Regions from separate parts of the Microbispora cellulosiformans genome, predicted to be linked through region 1. Evidence: riboswitches for the same ligand, from Rfam matches in the RefSeq annotation. Region 1 holds a riboswitch; the other holds the start of a gene.
The links. Region 1 has a riboswitch for cyclic di-AMP ahead of F5972_RS14910 (CHAP domain-containing protein). Riboswitches for the same ligand answer to the same signal wherever they lie in the genome.

Region 1 (7,728 bases):
CGGGGCCGGTCCTGGCGCCGACCTCGGCCCTGGCGTCGGTCACCCGGGCGGCGGCGGGCAGGAACACCACCTGCGAGGCGTCCACCTGCCCGGTCCGCGGCAGCCCGGCGTCGTCCTGCCACTGCCTGACGGCGAGATAGGTGGCGTAGCTGAAGTGGTCGTCCACCGACAGGTCGCCGCCGTAGCCGAGGACCTTCAGGTTGCGTTCGAGCTGCTCGACGTCCGGCCCGTCGGCGACGCCCTGCCGGAGCGTACGGTAGAGCGGCAGCGTGCCGTACATCAGCACGACCGGGCGGCGGGCGACCCGCAGCAGCGGGCGGCCCCGGCGGACGACCGCTCCCTCGGCGGGCACCCAGGTGACGACGCCCCGGGCGTCGGTGACGATCCGCCGCTCCCCGGAGTAGGTGAGCGATCCCTCCACGGTCTTGGTGTCGACCAGGTCCTGCCGGGTGATCGGGGTGGTGGCCGGGACGGCCCGCGCGGAGGGCCCGCCCGCGCCGTCGCCTCCACCCCCACCTCCGCCCGGCCTGCCACCGGGGCCGCCGCCCGTCACGGCGACGGCCGTTCCCGCGGCGGCCAGCGCCAGGACGCCCGCCCCGGCGAGCACCAGGGCCCGGCGCGTCACGGCCGCTCCCCCGGCGCGAACTCCTCGCACTCCTTCTGCGCCGCTTCCATCGTCTTCTCCTGGCCCGGCTTGACCTTGACGAGGAGCCCTTCGCCAGGCTTGGGGTCGGCCATGTCGATGCCGTGTTCGCGCATGCACTGGGCGAACTTGAGCATCCGGTCGCGTTCCCGGGGGTCGTCGGCGCCCGCCCGGTCGCCGACGGCGTTCTTCATGAAGTGCTCGCAGGCCCGCATGGCCTCGCGGGTCGTCGCCTCCTCTCCCTTCCGGCCGCGGATCTGGACGCGGCCGGAGGCGTCGGGGTCGGGCATGTCCACGCCGTGTTCCCGCATGCACTGGGCGAACTTGATCTGGGCCTCGCGCAGGTCGGTGCTCGCCGAGGCCGACGGCGTGGCCCCGGCCGTGGTCCTGGCCGTGGACGCGGCGGCGATTCCGTCGCCGTCGGAGGCGCCGCCCTCGGCGTCACCACAGGCTGCCGCCGTCGCGAGGGTCGTCGCGAGAGCCGTGGCGAGGGCCAGGCGCAGCCCCGTCCGTACGGGTCGCGGGCGCAGGGGTCGTGAGCGTGTCGGTCGCAGGCGCATGGTCGTTCCTCCTCCCCCGGGGCCTTCGCCCGGGACGGGGCCCAACTCCAGCGCAGCCGGTGCTAATCACGGATAAGGAGGAGCCGCGGGTGATCCGGGAGGCTTCGCTTATCCGGGCCTAACACCGCGTGCGCCACTGTCGGTGCCGAGCGGGAGGCGAGGATGCGGGTGCTGGTGGTCGAGGACGAGGAACAACTGGCCGACGCCGTCGCCCGCGGGCTGCGGCTGCACGCGATCGCGGTCGACGTGGCCTACGACGGCCGGGAGGCGCTGGAGCTGGCCTCCTACGTCGGCTACGACGTGGTGGTGCTCGACCGCGACCTGCCCGACGTCCACGGGGACGAGGTGTGCCGGGAGCTGGTCACGGCGAGCGGCGCGAGCCGGATCCTCATGCTGACCGCGGCGGGGCGGGTGCGGGACCGGGTCGGCGGCCTGGCCCTGGGCGCCGACGACTACCTGGTCAAGCCGTTCGTGTTCGCCGAGCTGGTGGCGCGGGTGCGGGCGCTGGCCCGGCGCACCCCCCGGGCCGCGCCGCCGGTGCTGGAGCGCGCCGGGATCCGGCTCGACCCGGCCCGCCGTACGGTGGCCCGGGACGGGCGGCAGGTGGCGCTGGGCCGCCGCGAGTTCGACGTGCTGCACGAGCTGATGCGCGCCGGCGGCGGCCTGGTCAGCTCGGCGCGGCTGCGCGCGAGCGTGTGGGACGAGCACGCCGGCGCCGGCACGGGCGTGCTGCGCGTCACCATCACCTCGCTGCGCAGGAAACTGGGCGACCCCCCGGTGATCGAGAACGTCCCGGGCCGGGGGTACCGCCTGTGACCCGCCGCCTGCTGGTGTGGCGCAGGCTGGGGCTGCGGACGCGGCTCACCCTGCTGTACGGCGGGCTGTTCTTCGTCGCGGGCTCGGTGCTGCTGTGGTTCACCCACCTGCTGACCGCGCGGGCGCTCAACCAGCGGTTCGTCGTGGCGGTGGACAAGGTGAGCCACGGCGGGCGCCCTGCCCCCGCGGTGTCCGGCGCCGCCCTGCCCGCCGACAGCCTGCCGGGCGGCGCGCTCGGCGCCGACGTGATCGCGCGGCGCGTGCGCACCGACGTCGAGCAGGGCGCCGCCGACGTGCTGAACGACGTGCTCCGGTCGTCGCTGATCGTGATGATCCTCGTCGGGGTGGTCGCGGTGGTGCTGGGCTACCTGGTGGCCGACCGCGCGCTGCGCCCGCTCGACCGGGTGACCGAGACCGCGCAGCGGCTGTCGGAGAGCACCCTGCACGAGCGGATCGCCCTGCGCGGCCCGCAGGACGAGATCAAGCGGCTCGCCGACACCTTCGACGCGATGCTCGACCGGCTGCACCGGGTCTTCGACGCCCAGCGCCGTTTCATCGCCAACGCCTCCCACGAACTGCGCACCCCGCTGGCGGTGAACCGCACGGTGCTGGAGGTGTCGCTGGAGGAGCCCGCCGCGTCGGAGGACCTCAAGGCGCTGGCCCGGGCGCTGCTGGGCGCCACCGCCCGGTACGAGCGGCTGATCGACGGGCTGCTCATGCTGGCGCAGTCGGAGCAGGAGATCACCACCCGCAGGCCGGTGGACCTGCGGCAGGTCGTCCGTACGGCGATGGAGCAGATCGGCCCGCAGCCGCGCCGAGGGAAGGTCACGGTGCACGAGGACCTGCGCCCGGCCGTCGCGCACGGCGATCCGCTCTTCCTGGAACGCTGCCTGGTCAACCTGCTGGAGAACGCCGTCAAGTACAACGTTCGGGACGGGGAGGTCTGGGTCCGGCTGCGCGAGGACGACGCCGGGGCGTGCCTGACGGTGGAGAACACCGGGCCGCCGGTGCCGCCGTACGAGGTCGGCGACCTGTTCGAGCCGTTCCGGCGGCACGGCGGCGACCGGATCCGGTCGGCCCGCGGCGCCGGGCTCGGCCTGTCCATCGTCCGCGCCATCGCGGTCGCGCACGGCGGTACGGCCGACGCCCGTGCCCGGCCGGAGGGCGGCCTGACGGTGACCGTACGTCTGCCCAGGTGAGCGAGGTGCGTTCGCTCTGGGCGAACAAAGGTGTGAGCAGAGGAGAAGAAGGGGAACGCGGCATCCCCGGCGGGGCGGGCGAACCCGCCCTTTGCGCTCGCCCGTCCGGCATCGCGCCAGGTAAAACCCGAGTTGTCATCACTTGACCGGTTTGGGCTTGTCTATTACTTTTTGAGCAACTCAGGGCCCACTTGCTCATCTCAGTGGTCAAGAAAGCCCACCTCACACCGACGCGGCCGGCCGATCTCGGCCTGCCGCCCGGCCGCCTAATCCGCGTAAGCGGAGCCGGGGACCCAACCTCTTCCTGGGGTGAATCGGCATACCTGCCGTAGGGCGACTTCCAGCCCGAACCCGTCAGCTAACCCGGTCGGCGGCATGGAAGCAAAGGGAGTCCGCCCATCATGCACGCCCTCTCGACCTGTCTGCGCACGGCCCTCGCCGGCGGAGTCCTCGCCTCGGCCGTGGCGATCGCCTCTCCCGCCGCGCAGGCGGCGGACAACCCGGCCTCCGGCAAGGGCCCGGCCGCAGCGGCCGCGGCCGCGCCGTCCCTGACCGAGATCGCCGCCCGGCTGCCCAAGGTCGGCCCCCAGGACGTCATCAAGCTGGCCGCGAGCCAGGTCGGCATCAGCGAGAACTCCGCCGGCGGCGGGACCAAGTTCCAGGAGTGGTACATGACCAGCCCGCGCGCCCGCGAGACCCTCGCGCGCGACGGCGGGGCGCTGGAGGAATACGAGAACGCCCCCTGGTGCGACATGTTCGTCTCCTGGGTGGGCCAGCAGCTCGGCATCCAGCCGGTGATGGGTTCCGACGCCTACACCGTGGAGCACGCCCGCTGGTTCGCCGACCACGGCCGCTGGGGCCGTACGCCCAAGCCCGGGGCCGTGGTGTTCTTCAGCTGGAGCGGCAGCAACAAGATCGGCGACATCCAGCACGTCGGCTTCGTCGTCAGGGACAACGGCGACGGCACCATCCGCACCGTCGAGGGCAACACCGGCAACGGCGCCGTCGAGGCCCGCACCCGCCCCGCCTGGCAGGTCGCCGGGTACGGCTACCCGGTCTACCCCGCCGAGCTCGCCTCCTGACGACCCCCGGGCCGGGGATCGCGAACCATGGTTCCCGACCCCCGGCCCGGGTGCTCATCGATCAGCCGATTCCCACCACGTCAGATTGGCGGCCGCCCGGGCCGCCGGCTCGATGATCTCCCACGCCTCGGCGATGAGCCCGTCGTCGAGCCGCCAGATGTCGACGACCGCGATCCCCGGCCCGGCGCCGGGGAGCCGGCGCCGCGAGTGCATCACGACGTGATCACCATCGGCCAGCACATGCAGGATCTCGACCCGCATGCCCGCGAGCGGGACGAGCGCGGCGCGTACGGCGGCGAGCCATTCCGTCTTGGTCTTCGAGGTCGAATCCGGCCGGTGATGGGTGAAGTCGTCGCTCAGCAACGGCGCGAGCGCGTCGACGTCGCCCGTCGCGACCAGTGCCGTCAGCGCCCGCTGGACGATGCTCTTGTTGTCGGTGGTCGTGTTCCGCGTAGTCACGGGACGCAGTGTCTCCGCCGCCCGCGACGGTGTCGATGAACTCCCATTTCATGGCGCGGAGCGCCACGATGAGTAGCATCGGCGGTCATGCGCACGGTCGGGGAACTGTTACGGGAATGGCGGCATCGCCGGCGGCTCAGCCAGCTCGATCTCGCGATCGCCGCCGACGTCTCGGCCCGTCACGTCAGCCTGGTGGAGACCGGCAGGTCCAACCCGAGCGCCGACATGGTCCTCCGGCTCGCCGACCAGCTCGACGTGCCGTTGCGTGAGCGCAACGTGCTGTTGCTCGCCGCCGGCTTCGCGCCCCGCTACGCCGAGCGGCCGCTCGACGGGGACGCGCTGCCGGCGGCCTGGGACGCGATCGCACGGGTGCTGCGCGCGCACGAGCCGTACCCGGCGCTGGTCATCGACCGCCGATGGAACATCCTGATGACCAATCGCGCCATCGACCCGTTCCTCGCCGACGTCGCCCCCGACCTGCTACGGCCGCCGGTCAACATGGTGCGGCTGGGACTGGACCCGCGCGGGCTCGCTCACCGGATCGTCAACCTGGCCGAGGTGCGCTCGCTCCTGCGTACCCGTATCGGACGTCAGCTCGCCACCGCTCCCGATCCCGAGCTCACCGCCCTGTACGAGGAACTCCTGGCACCCGGCTCCGAGGACGCGAGCCCCGCGATCGGGTCCGAGATCGCCGTACCGATGATCTTCCGCTTCGGTGGACGGGAACTACGACTGTTCTCGACCACCACGACGTTCGGCACCCCGACGGACATCACCCTGGACGAGATCGCGATCGAGTCGTACTACCCGTCGGACGCCGAGAGCGCCGCCTACTTCACCACGTCCGGCGCCGGAGCCGACCCGCGGCCGCGCACCAGCGGCAGGTAGACCTCGTCGACGATCTCGACGAGGACGTCGTCGGGCGCGGTGGGCACCCCGCGCACCACGAACTCGTTGCGCAGCAGGACGACGGCCACCGTGGCGACCCGGGGATGGAGCGCCTCGGGGGACGCCTCGCCGCGCGCGACCGCCCGGCCCAGTACGGTCAGCCAGGCGGCGGCAGCGGCGTCGCCCGACTGCTCCGGTAGCTGCGTGAGGAACTCCTGCGCGCCGCCGGCGGCCGACATCAGCTCGCGCAGGATCGCGCCGAGGGGGGAGCTCCAGTGGCGGTTGGCCCCGCGCAGCATCTCCAGGACGTCGCCGCGCAGGTCGCCGGTGTCGGGCGGCTGGACCGCCGTGACCAGTTGCCGGTAGGCGGCGACGCCGAGGGCGAGCCGGCTGGGCCAGCGGCGGTAGATGGCGTTCTTGTTGGTGCCGGCGCGGGCGGCGACCTTGTCCATGGTCAGCCCGGCGTACCCGGATTCGAGCATCTCGTCCACCGCGGCGCGCAGGATCGCCTCCTCCAGGGAGGCGCCGCGCCGCCGCGTCCGCCCCGCCCCTGGAGGTTTGCCCGAGTCGTTCACCGCGAGCCTTCCCGCTGCACAACCGCCCGTACCCTACCTGCGGATCTGGTGGGAACGTTAGCGAACCGGCAAGGTACTCCGCGTACCGGAAGACGAGGAGTGGGCGCTCGGTCCTCTCTGGGACTGGACACCCCCGGCCGTGCACCCTTCCCTCACTTGATCACACGGTAGGTCAGGTGCTCGGCGGCCGGGGTGGACACGGAGCCGAGCGGCTCCAGCCGCAGGGACCCGGGCATGCCCTCGGGGAACAACGACGTGCCGCCGCCGAGGATGAGGGGGGCGAGGTGGATCCGGAGGATGTCCACCAGGCCGGCGCGCAGGAACTGCTCCGCGATCGCGCCGCCTCCCAGGATCACGACGTCCTTGCCCCCGGCTGCGGCGCGCGCCTTGTCCACGGCGCTGTCGAGGCCGTCCGTGACGAAGTGGAACCGGTCGCGCAACCGCACCTTCTCCGGCCGCGAGTGGGTGACGACGAAGACGGGCGGGGCGGCGATCTGGTCCTGGTCGTGGCCGTAGCCGACCTCGTCGCCCCATCCGTTGGGCCCGTCGACGACGTCGAAGGTGCGCCGGCCCATGATGACGGCTCCGGTGTCGACGAAGGACCTGTGGAGGATCTCCGCGTCGCGCGGCGTCCGCTCGTCCGTCACCCAGGCGTGCAGGATCTCACCGCCCACCCCCAGCCCGTGGTCGGGGCCGGCGCCCGGCGCGGTGACGTACCCGTCCAGCGACATCGTGATGTCCAGCACGACCGGGCCGGCCTCCGGGCGGTCCTCGCCCTCGTCGTGAACCAGCTCGCCGAGGCGGTCCATCGAGTCGGCGACGCCGCGCTCCATCCCGCCGGCGATCATGGCGTCCCGCGCCTCGACGCTCGGGAACACGGAGCGGGACCACAGCCGGGTACGTCCGCCGAGATCCTCGAACGTCGCGGAGTCGAGGCTGACGACACCGGGCGTGCCCTCGTACTCGAAGGTCTGGATGATCCGCTCGCCGGGGGCGACGGTGTGGAAGACGCCGTGGAAGACGTGCTCGTCGCCCTCGGTGTCGCGGTGCACGTAGCGGTACCTTCCGCCCGGGCGCGCGTCGTACTCGACGAGGCGCATCTCGACGTCCCGCGGGCCGAGCCAGCGGGTGACCAGCTCGGGGTCGGTGTACGCGCGGAAGAGCCGCGCGGGCGGCGCGTCGAAGTCACGGACGACCTCGATGAACGGGCTGCCGGGCTGGGCCGTGATGGTGGTCGGGTTCTCGATCATGATTCCTGCTCCCCTATCTCGCCGAGTACGTCGTCGAGGCGCCGGAACTGCCCCTCGCGGGTCAGCCGGTAGGTGTCGATCCAGCTCGTCAGCTCCTCGAGCGCCGCCGGATTGAGACGACACGGGCGGCGCTGGCCGTCACGGCTCCGCGTGATCAGCCCGGCCGCCTCCAGCACCTGGATGTGCCGGGAGACGGCCTGCTTGGTGATCGGGAACGGCTCGGCGAGCTCGTTCACGGTCGCCTCGCCCCGTGACA
Region 2 (7,728 bases), on a different contig from region 1:
GGTCGCCGACCGGCGGCGCCCCGACGAGTTCGTCGAGCGGCACCTGGTAGGCCCGCGCCAGCGGCAGCAACAGCTCCAGCGTGGGCTTGCGTTCGCCGGACTCCAGGCGTGACAGGGTGCTGACCGAGATGCCGGTGGACTCCGCGAGCCGGCTCAGCGTGCTGCCGTTCTGCCTGCGCAGCGCCCGCAGCCGGGCGCCCACGGAGGCCAGGACGGCGGCGTCGTCGTTTGCCATGCCGGCAATGCTACTTGTCGAATCCGCACGGAGGAGCGCGCCATGTCCGGCGCCCGCGCCGCCGGACCACAGGGGCGTACGCCGACTTGGCGGCAACATTCACGCGATTTCCGGCATCTCATGGGACATGGGTTCTCGTACGGCTCTCGCCGCGCTTCTCCTGACCGTCGTGCCGCTGACCGTCGTGCCACTCGCCACGCCGCCCGCGGCTGCCGACGCGCCGGCCACGTCCGCCACGATCGCGTACGCGAAGCGGACACAGGCCTGGGAACTGGTGCTGTCCGACGGGCGGGTGGTGAAGGTGCCGGAAGCGCTCACGAAGGCGCCCGCCGACGCGGTCAACCCCGGCGTGCCCGCGCCCTTCCTGGTCAGCCGCGACGGCCGGCACATCTTCTACTTCCGCAGGTCGGACGGGGTGTTCGTCGAGCGGACCGTGCGCGGCGCGGAACACGTGGTGTCACGCCGGCTCACGGCCTTCTCGATCGGCGAGGAGTGGCCGGACGTGTCGGACGACGGCGGTTACGTGGTCACCACCACCTCGGGCCCGGGAGTGGGGATCTTCGCCGACCTGCGGAAGGGCAAGGTGCTGCCGCCTCCCGGACGCACGGACACGTGGAGCTTCCTGGGATTCAGCCCGGACGGCGGGCGGCTGCTCCTGGCCCAGGAGGATCGGCTCACGGTGTTCGACCGGACCCTGCGTGCGCGGGTGAGCCGCAAGACGCGGCTGTCCGCGACGGCGCTGGCGAACGACCACGTCACGGTGGCGGCGCTGGTCGGCAGATGGCCGAACTATCGCCAGGTGCGCCTGCTCAACCTGCGTACCGGCCGCACGAGCCGCACGGTGACCGTACGGCTGCCGCGCGGGCAGTACGTCGACGACCTCGCCTTCGACCGGGCGGACCACCTGATCGTCCGGTCCAGGACCCGGGCCGGGGTGACGATCTACCGGGTCTCGGCGGCGACCGGCAGGGCGACACCGCTACGGAAGATCGCTAGGCCCGACACGACGGTCTGGGTGCTCCCCGGAGACAGCACGTACGAGGCGTGGACGGAAAGGAAGCGCAGGGACTCCTGAGAAGCCCTGTGGCCGTTCGGTGAACGAATGTCCTCGATTGGACGTCATATGGGCGAACGGAGGGGAGCGTCATGCGTACCGCAGTCTTCGCAGGGGTGATGGTTCTCGGCCTGGCGAGCGTGCCGCCCGCGGCCGCGTCCGGTGCGGCCCACCAGGGCTACCAGGCGGAGGCGCCCGTGCCTGCGTGGAAGCCGGCCAAGGTGAACACGCTGCCCGGAGATGACGTGCTCAACGACGTGACGGTCCTGGGCGACGGATCGGTGTGGGCGGCCGGGCACCGGGTCGTGAACGGCCGACAGCGGGGGCTGGTCGAGCGGTTCGACGGCCGATCCTGGCGGGTCGTCCCGAACAGCCCGCCGTACGAACTGCGGGCGGTGACGGCCACCTCCGGCACGAACGTGTGGGTCTTCGGCGAGGGCAGGGCGGCACGCTGGAACGGCCGCGCGTGGACCACGCGCTCGCTGGGCGGCGGCTTCTCGGCGACGGACGCCGACGCGACGGGCGCGAAGGACATCTGGGCGGTCGCCGCGTCGTCCGCCACGGCGAGGCACTGGACCGGGTCGTCCTGGAGGAGCGTCCGGCTGCCGGGCCGCGCCTCCGCCGTCGACGCGTACAAGGCCGGCGTGGCCTGGGCGGCGGGCGTCAAGGGCAACCAGCCCTCGATCATGCGATGGAACGGGAGGTCCTGGTCCCTGGTCCCGGCGCCGGCTCCCGCCGTTCCCGCGCGGGACGCCGTCGTGACCATCCAGGACATCGCGGTCGTGGGCTCGAAGAACGTGTGGGTCGTCGGCGGGGTGAGCTGGGAAGGCGCCGACGAGCAGGGCGACGACGTGAACTTCGGCCGCACCCTGGTGATGCACTGGAACGGCAGGTCGTGGACCGTCTCCATGGGCACCGCCAACGCCCAGCCGTACACCGAGGTGGAGCCCGACGGCAGGGGCGGCGTCTGGGTCCTGCAGGGCAGCTGGAACCCGACCCTGTGGCAGGTCACGGGCTCGACGTGGCGGCAGGCCCGGCTCGTCCGGAAGTCCGGCACCGACGCCGTCGTGTTCTCCGTCGCCCGCAGGCCGGGAACGGCGACGATGTGGGGCGCGGGCTTCAGCGTCCCGCAGGGCGACCCCGACGACCCCTCGGCCAACGGCACGTTCTGGCGCACGCCGTGACCCGCTGACGTCACCGGCGGCCGGTTCCGTCCCCCCGCGGCGCGTCCGCCGCCGTGGGGTTCTCCGCCCCACGGCGTGTCCGCCTCACAGGTCCCGCCGCGCGGGTCTCCGCCTTTCGGGTGGCTCCGGCGCGCCCGCTTCGTGGGCTCGCCGCGCAGGTCCCCGTCTGGCGCGGCCCCCCGGCCTCGCTTGGACGAGTGTGACGCGCGTCACGTTCGCCGACTTTGCAACGCCTCCTGACCTGCGGATTCTCGCCTTATGATCCCTTTATGCGATCATAATCCGATTTGCACCCTTTGCGCCAATATGGCGTGTCTTGGTAGTTTCCTTGCCCAACGAACCCGGCCAGGCCGTGTTCGGAAAGCGCATCCACTGTCACCGTCGCCATGTGCTCTCCCGCCCCCCCTGGGCGCCGGTGATGCCGAATCCGGGCCAGCAAGGAGGCCCGGAACCGGGGAACCAATCGACCTTCGACCCGAAGGTCTGGGGTGAATCGGCGCGCCCAGCGCCGTAGGGCGACTTCCCTGCCCGAATCCGTCAGCTAACCCGGTAGGCGCAAGCGGAAGACTCTAGGAGAGATCCCCTGTCCGCCAACCCCACCACCCTGCTTCGCGCTGCCTGCGTCACGCTGAGTAGCGCAGCGCTCACCGTCTCCCTGGGAGGCTTCGGCGCACTCCCCGCCGGCGCCGTCACGGGGACCGTGACAGCCCCGCCCCCGGACTCGACGGCCATCCCGCCCGAGCCTCCCGTCACGGCGTTCACCCCGTACGCCGGACAGGCCGCCGCCACCCCCGCGGAGGCCTCCGTGGACACGAAGCTCACCAAAGCCGCTCTCCAGCAGGAGAAGGCCGAGCAGGCCATCAAGGTGGCGAGAAAGCACCTCGGCGATCCCTACGTCTGGGGCGCCACGGGCCCGCGGGCGTTCGACTGCTCCGGGCTGGTCCAGTTCGCCTGGCGCAAGGCCGGCGTCAAGATCCCGCGTACGACGTGGTCCATCCTCAGCGCCGTCAAGAAGAGGGTCTCCCTGGCGCGTCTCAAGCCGGGTGACCTCATCTTCACCAGCGGCGGCGGCCACGTGGGCATGTACATAGGGAACAAGAAGGTGATCAACGCTCCCCACTCCGGCGCGGTGGTCAGGGTCGACCGCCTCAAGGGCTACTGGAGGAGCAACTTCGTCGCCGCCGTACGCCCCGGCGTGTGACGCAGGCGTCATGGCACGTCCTCGGCGGAGATGTCCGGTCCCCTGTGCCGGCGTCTCCGCCGGAGGCCGGCCGCGGCGGCGACACGCCGCCCGCCGGGGCGAATTCGGCTTGCCGAAAGCATCCGGGGATGCGGAAGTATTGGGCCATGGATCGCCAGCTGATCAGCCATCTCGCTCATCGGGACCACCCCATCGCCGCGCCGGTCTCCGGCGCCAACGTGACCCGGCTGCTGCGCCGGGCACGGCTGGCCGAGGGGGCGAGGATCCTCGATCTCGGCTGCGGCGAGGGCGCCTGGACGCTGCGCGCGCTGGCGCTCTACCAGGACGCGACCGCCGACGGCGTCGACATCGACGCGCACGGGCTCAAGGCGGCGGAGCACGCGGCCGAGGTCCAGGGCGTCTGGGAGCGCATCCGCTTCCACGAGCGCCCGGCCGCCGACTTCCCGGTCGCCGAGCAGTACGACCTGGTGCTCTGCGTCGGGGCCACGCACGCCTTCGGCGGGCTCGGCCCGACCGTCGAGCACGTCCGCCGCTATCTGCGGCCGAACGGGCTGGCGCTGGTGGGCGAGGGGTTCTGGGAGCGCGAGCCGACCGAGGAGGCGCTCACCCGCCTGGGCGCCACGAAGTCGGAGTTCCTCGACCTGCCCGGCACCGTCGCCGCCGCCGAGTCAGCCGGTTTCGACGTGGTCTATGCGTACACCAGCGACCTGGCCGAATGGGACGAGTACGAGTGGTCCTGGACGGGCACGCTGCTGCGCTGGGCCAACGAGCATCCCGGCCCGGACGCCGCCGACGCCCGCACGGCGGCTCTGGAGCACCGCGACATGTGGTTGCGCGGTTATCGGGGTGTCCTGGGGTTCGTCACGCTCCTCCTCCAGCGCAGAAACTGACCCCCTACAGCTGACGCAGCACCTCCATGGCGTCCTTCTCCACGCGCGAGAGATCGTGGAGGATGACGCCGGCCTGCTCCAGGTGTCCCGCGTCACCGCTCTCCCCCGCCTTCTCGATCAAGGTGGCCACCTCCGTCCACAGGCCGGCGGCCTCGGCGTACAGCCGGTGGCCGGTGCGGAGGCGGCCGTCGTCGATCAGCGAGGCGCACTCGTCGAGGAAGTCGCGGTAGAGGGCGCGGAACAGGCCGCCGCCGGTGCCGCCCCGCTCCATGAGGAGAGCGGCCTGCGGCAGGTCCCGCCGCGGCTCGGCGGCGCGGAGCAGCCATCCGGGCACCAGCCTGCCGGCCTTCTCGATGCCGCGGTAGCCGAGGTTCGCGATGGGAGCGGCGAGGAAGGCGCCGGCGCACTCCCTGACGGCGGGGATGATCTGGTCCTGCCAGGAGAGCGGGCGCTCCGGCAGGGCGATGGTGAAGGACCGGTTCCTGCCGGTCATCGGGCCGCGTTCGGCCCGTGCCCTGGCGAGGCCGGCCCGGCTGGTGCGCACCGCTCCGCCCTGCGGGCCGGTGTCCACCAGGTAGACCTCGTGCTCGTCGTAGCCGTACATCGCGACGACGTGACCGCCGAAGTGCACCTTGGTGCGGAAGTAGTCCAGGTGGTAGCAGTCGAGCTGGAGGCCGACCGGCCGGCCCGCGTCGACGGACGCGGCCACGTTCTCCCACGCCTTACGTGGCGAGGTGGTCTCCTCGGTCACCAGCGTCAGCCCCAGTCTGGCGGCCAGGTTCCTGGTGAGTTCGAACGGCTTGACCCGGCCCCCGAGAAACGGGACCGGCATGGCCTTGCTGTCCCAGTAGACGAAGGACAGGCCCGACCCCAGTCCGAACAGCATGGGCTCGGACAGGTCGAGCCCTTCATGCCGTAACAGCACCCCCAGCGCCGTCGTCTCGCAGTGGTGCGTGCCACGGGCCTCGACATCCTTCACGAAGGTCATGCGTCGCTCTCCTCATGCCGGCCGGGCGAACGGTCTCCCGGCACCTCCATGATCGGCCATCCGGCCCGCTTCCCACGAAACCGGCGGCGATGAAATTTACATCGAGGCGGCGCCGGCGGCCGCGGCCTTTTCCCTGGTCAAAAACCGAATGAATGGACGCGCACCGGAGAGGGGCCGCCGGACCGAAGACAAGATCCTTGACATGTCGCATGACTTCTTATTTGCTCCGGTTCACCACCACCACCAGTCGCCCGTTAGAGAGGAGCCCCTGGCTGCCCCCGGCTGCTGTTAGCGCTAACACGCACTGGACCCAACGCCGGGCGGAGCGTGCCGCCCCGGGTCGACTGACGGGTGGGCTCACTTGCATTTGAATCCGGGAAGACCGCCCGGCCGACCTGCACAGGCCGGCCGCGGACGCCCTGCCGGACGAAGGAAAAACAAATAACTGTCCTGTCGACGCACGTGGATTTTCGAATGGTAAAGGGAGTTGCGTGAAATTGAGACAGAAATCCATCTTCGCCGCCGTCGCGGCGGCCGCGCTTCTCGTTCTGGCGACCGGGCAAACGGCGCTGAGCGACAGCCTCGGCTCGGCCAAGACGTCCTCGGCGAGCGCCGCCGCGGCGACGACCGCCGGATGCGGTAAGACCCCGACCCTCAGAAGCGGCTCGCAGACGATCACGACCAGCGGCAAGAATCGCAGCTGGATCCTGCGGATTCCCGACAACTACGACAACACCCGTCCCTACCGGTTGATCATCGCGTACCACTGGCTGAACGGCACCGCCCAGATCGTCGACTCGGGCGGATCGGACGGAGCCGTCTGGGCCTACTACGGGCTCAAGCAGGTCTCCAACAACAGCACGATCTTCATCGCGCCGCAGGGCATCAACAACGGCTGGGGCAACTCCAACGGTGAGGACCTGACCTTCACCGACGACATGCTGAAGCTTGTCGAGAGCAATCTCTGCGTCGACACGACGCAGCGTTTCGCCCTGGGCTGGAGCTACGGCGGCGCGATGAGCTTCGCGGTCGCCTGTGCCCGGCCGACCGTCTTCCGCGCGGTCGCGGTCTACTCCGGCGCGCAGCTCAGCGGGTGCAACGGCGGCACGCAGCCCGTCGCGTACATGGGAATCCACGGCATCCACGACTCGGTGCTCAACATCTCCCAGGGACGGTCGCTGCGTGACAGGTTCGTCTCGAACAACGGCTGCACGCCCCAGAGCCCGCGGGAACCCTCGCAGGGCAGCCTGACGCACATCATCACCGCCTACTCGGGATGCCGGGCCGGATACCCGGTCGTCTGGGCCGCGTTCGACGGGGACCACACCCCCTCCCCGAACGACGGGTCCACCTCCACCAGCGGTGCCAGGACCTGGACGACCGCGGAGGTGTGGAAGTTCTTCACCCAGTTCCAGTCCGGTCCGACGACGTCTCCCTCGGCTTCGCCCTCGCAGTCCCCGTCGCAGTCCCCCTCCCAGTCGCCGTCGCAGTCGCCGTCGCAGTCCCCGTCCCAGTCGCCCAGCGGCGGAACGGGCGCCTGCCGCGTCACCGCCACGGTCAACGCGTGGAACAACGGCCTGACGGAGAACCTGGCCATCACCAACACCGGCTCCTCCACCATCAACGGCTGGTCGCTCGTCTTCACGCTCCCCGGCGGGCAGACGATCACCAGCGGGTGGAACGCCACCTACTCGCCCACCAGTGGCCAGGTCACCGCGAAGAACATGAGCTACAACGGCACGCTGGCGCCCGGAGGCACGACTGAGGTCGGCTTCCAGGCCAACCACACCGGCAACGCCGGCAAGCCCACCTCGTTCACCCTCAACGGGAGCCCCTGCACCATCGCCTGACCGGCGATGACCACCGGGGGTGGCGCCCGCCCGGGCGCCCCCCCCGCACGCGGCCGGGCGTACGACCGCGAGGACGACCGCGAGGGCGACGCGGTCCGGCTCGCGCGGCATCGATGTCCACCCGGACCGTAGCCGCCTCACGGCCTGACGCCTCCGGGGAACCCGGTCCAGCGCAGGCCGGCCGGGAGATGGCTCATGTCGTTGAACATCACGATCGTGGGCGGCAGGCCGCTGCGATACTCGATGACCGTCAGTGCGGTGTTGGCGCTGTTCAGCCCGAGCCACCGGGAGGGCGGCGCGTCCAGCGCGTGCCGCACCAGCCACGC

Region 2: another riboswitch for cyclic di-AMP. It lies ahead of F5972_RS23595 (C40 family peptidase); the one in region 1 lies ahead of F5972_RS14910 (CHAP domain-containing protein).

Annotation. Positions count from the first base shown of each region.
Region 1 covers NZ_VYTZ01000005.1:148,566-156,293, forward strand. Annotated here, with positions in the region: gene F5972_RS14890 (efflux RND transporter periplasmic adaptor subunit) at 1-625, opposite strand, end outside; gene F5972_RS14895 (hypothetical protein) at 622-1,203, opposite strand; gene F5972_RS14900 (response regulator transcription factor) at 1,366-2,019, shown strand; gene F5972_RS14905 (sensor histidine kinase) at 2,016-3,218, shown strand; cyclic di-AMP (ydaO/yuaA leader) riboswitch at 3,472-3,606, shown strand; gene F5972_RS14910 (CHAP domain-containing protein) at 3,620-4,300, shown strand; gene F5972_RS14915 (nuclear transport factor 2 family protein) at 4,355-4,759, opposite strand; gene F5972_RS14920 (helix-turn-helix domain-containing protein) at 4,847-5,647, shown strand; gene F5972_RS14925 (TetR/AcrR family transcriptional regulator) at 5,590-6,222, opposite strand; gene F5972_RS38835 (SRPBCC domain-containing protein) at 6,375-7,472, opposite strand; gene F5972_RS14935 (ArsR/SmtB family transcription factor) at 7,469-7,728, opposite strand, start outside.
Region 2 covers NZ_VYTZ01000008.1:212,884-220,611, reverse strand. Annotated here, with positions in the region: gene F5972_RS23610 (helix-turn-helix domain-containing protein) at 1-235, opposite strand, end outside; gene F5972_RS23605 (TolB-like translocation protein) at 363-1,310, shown strand; gene F5972_RS23600 (hypothetical protein) at 1,382-2,473, shown strand; cyclic di-AMP (ydaO/yuaA leader) riboswitch at 2,883-3,044, shown strand; gene F5972_RS23595 (C40 family peptidase) at 3,174-3,674, shown strand; gene F5972_RS23590 (SAM-dependent methyltransferase) at 3,821-4,564, shown strand; gene F5972_RS23585 (BtrH N-terminal domain-containing protein) at 4,569-5,552, opposite strand; gene F5972_RS23580 (cellulose binding domain-containing protein) at 6,050-7,402, shown strand; gene F5972_RS23575 (histidine phosphatase family protein) at 7,540-7,728, opposite strand, start outside.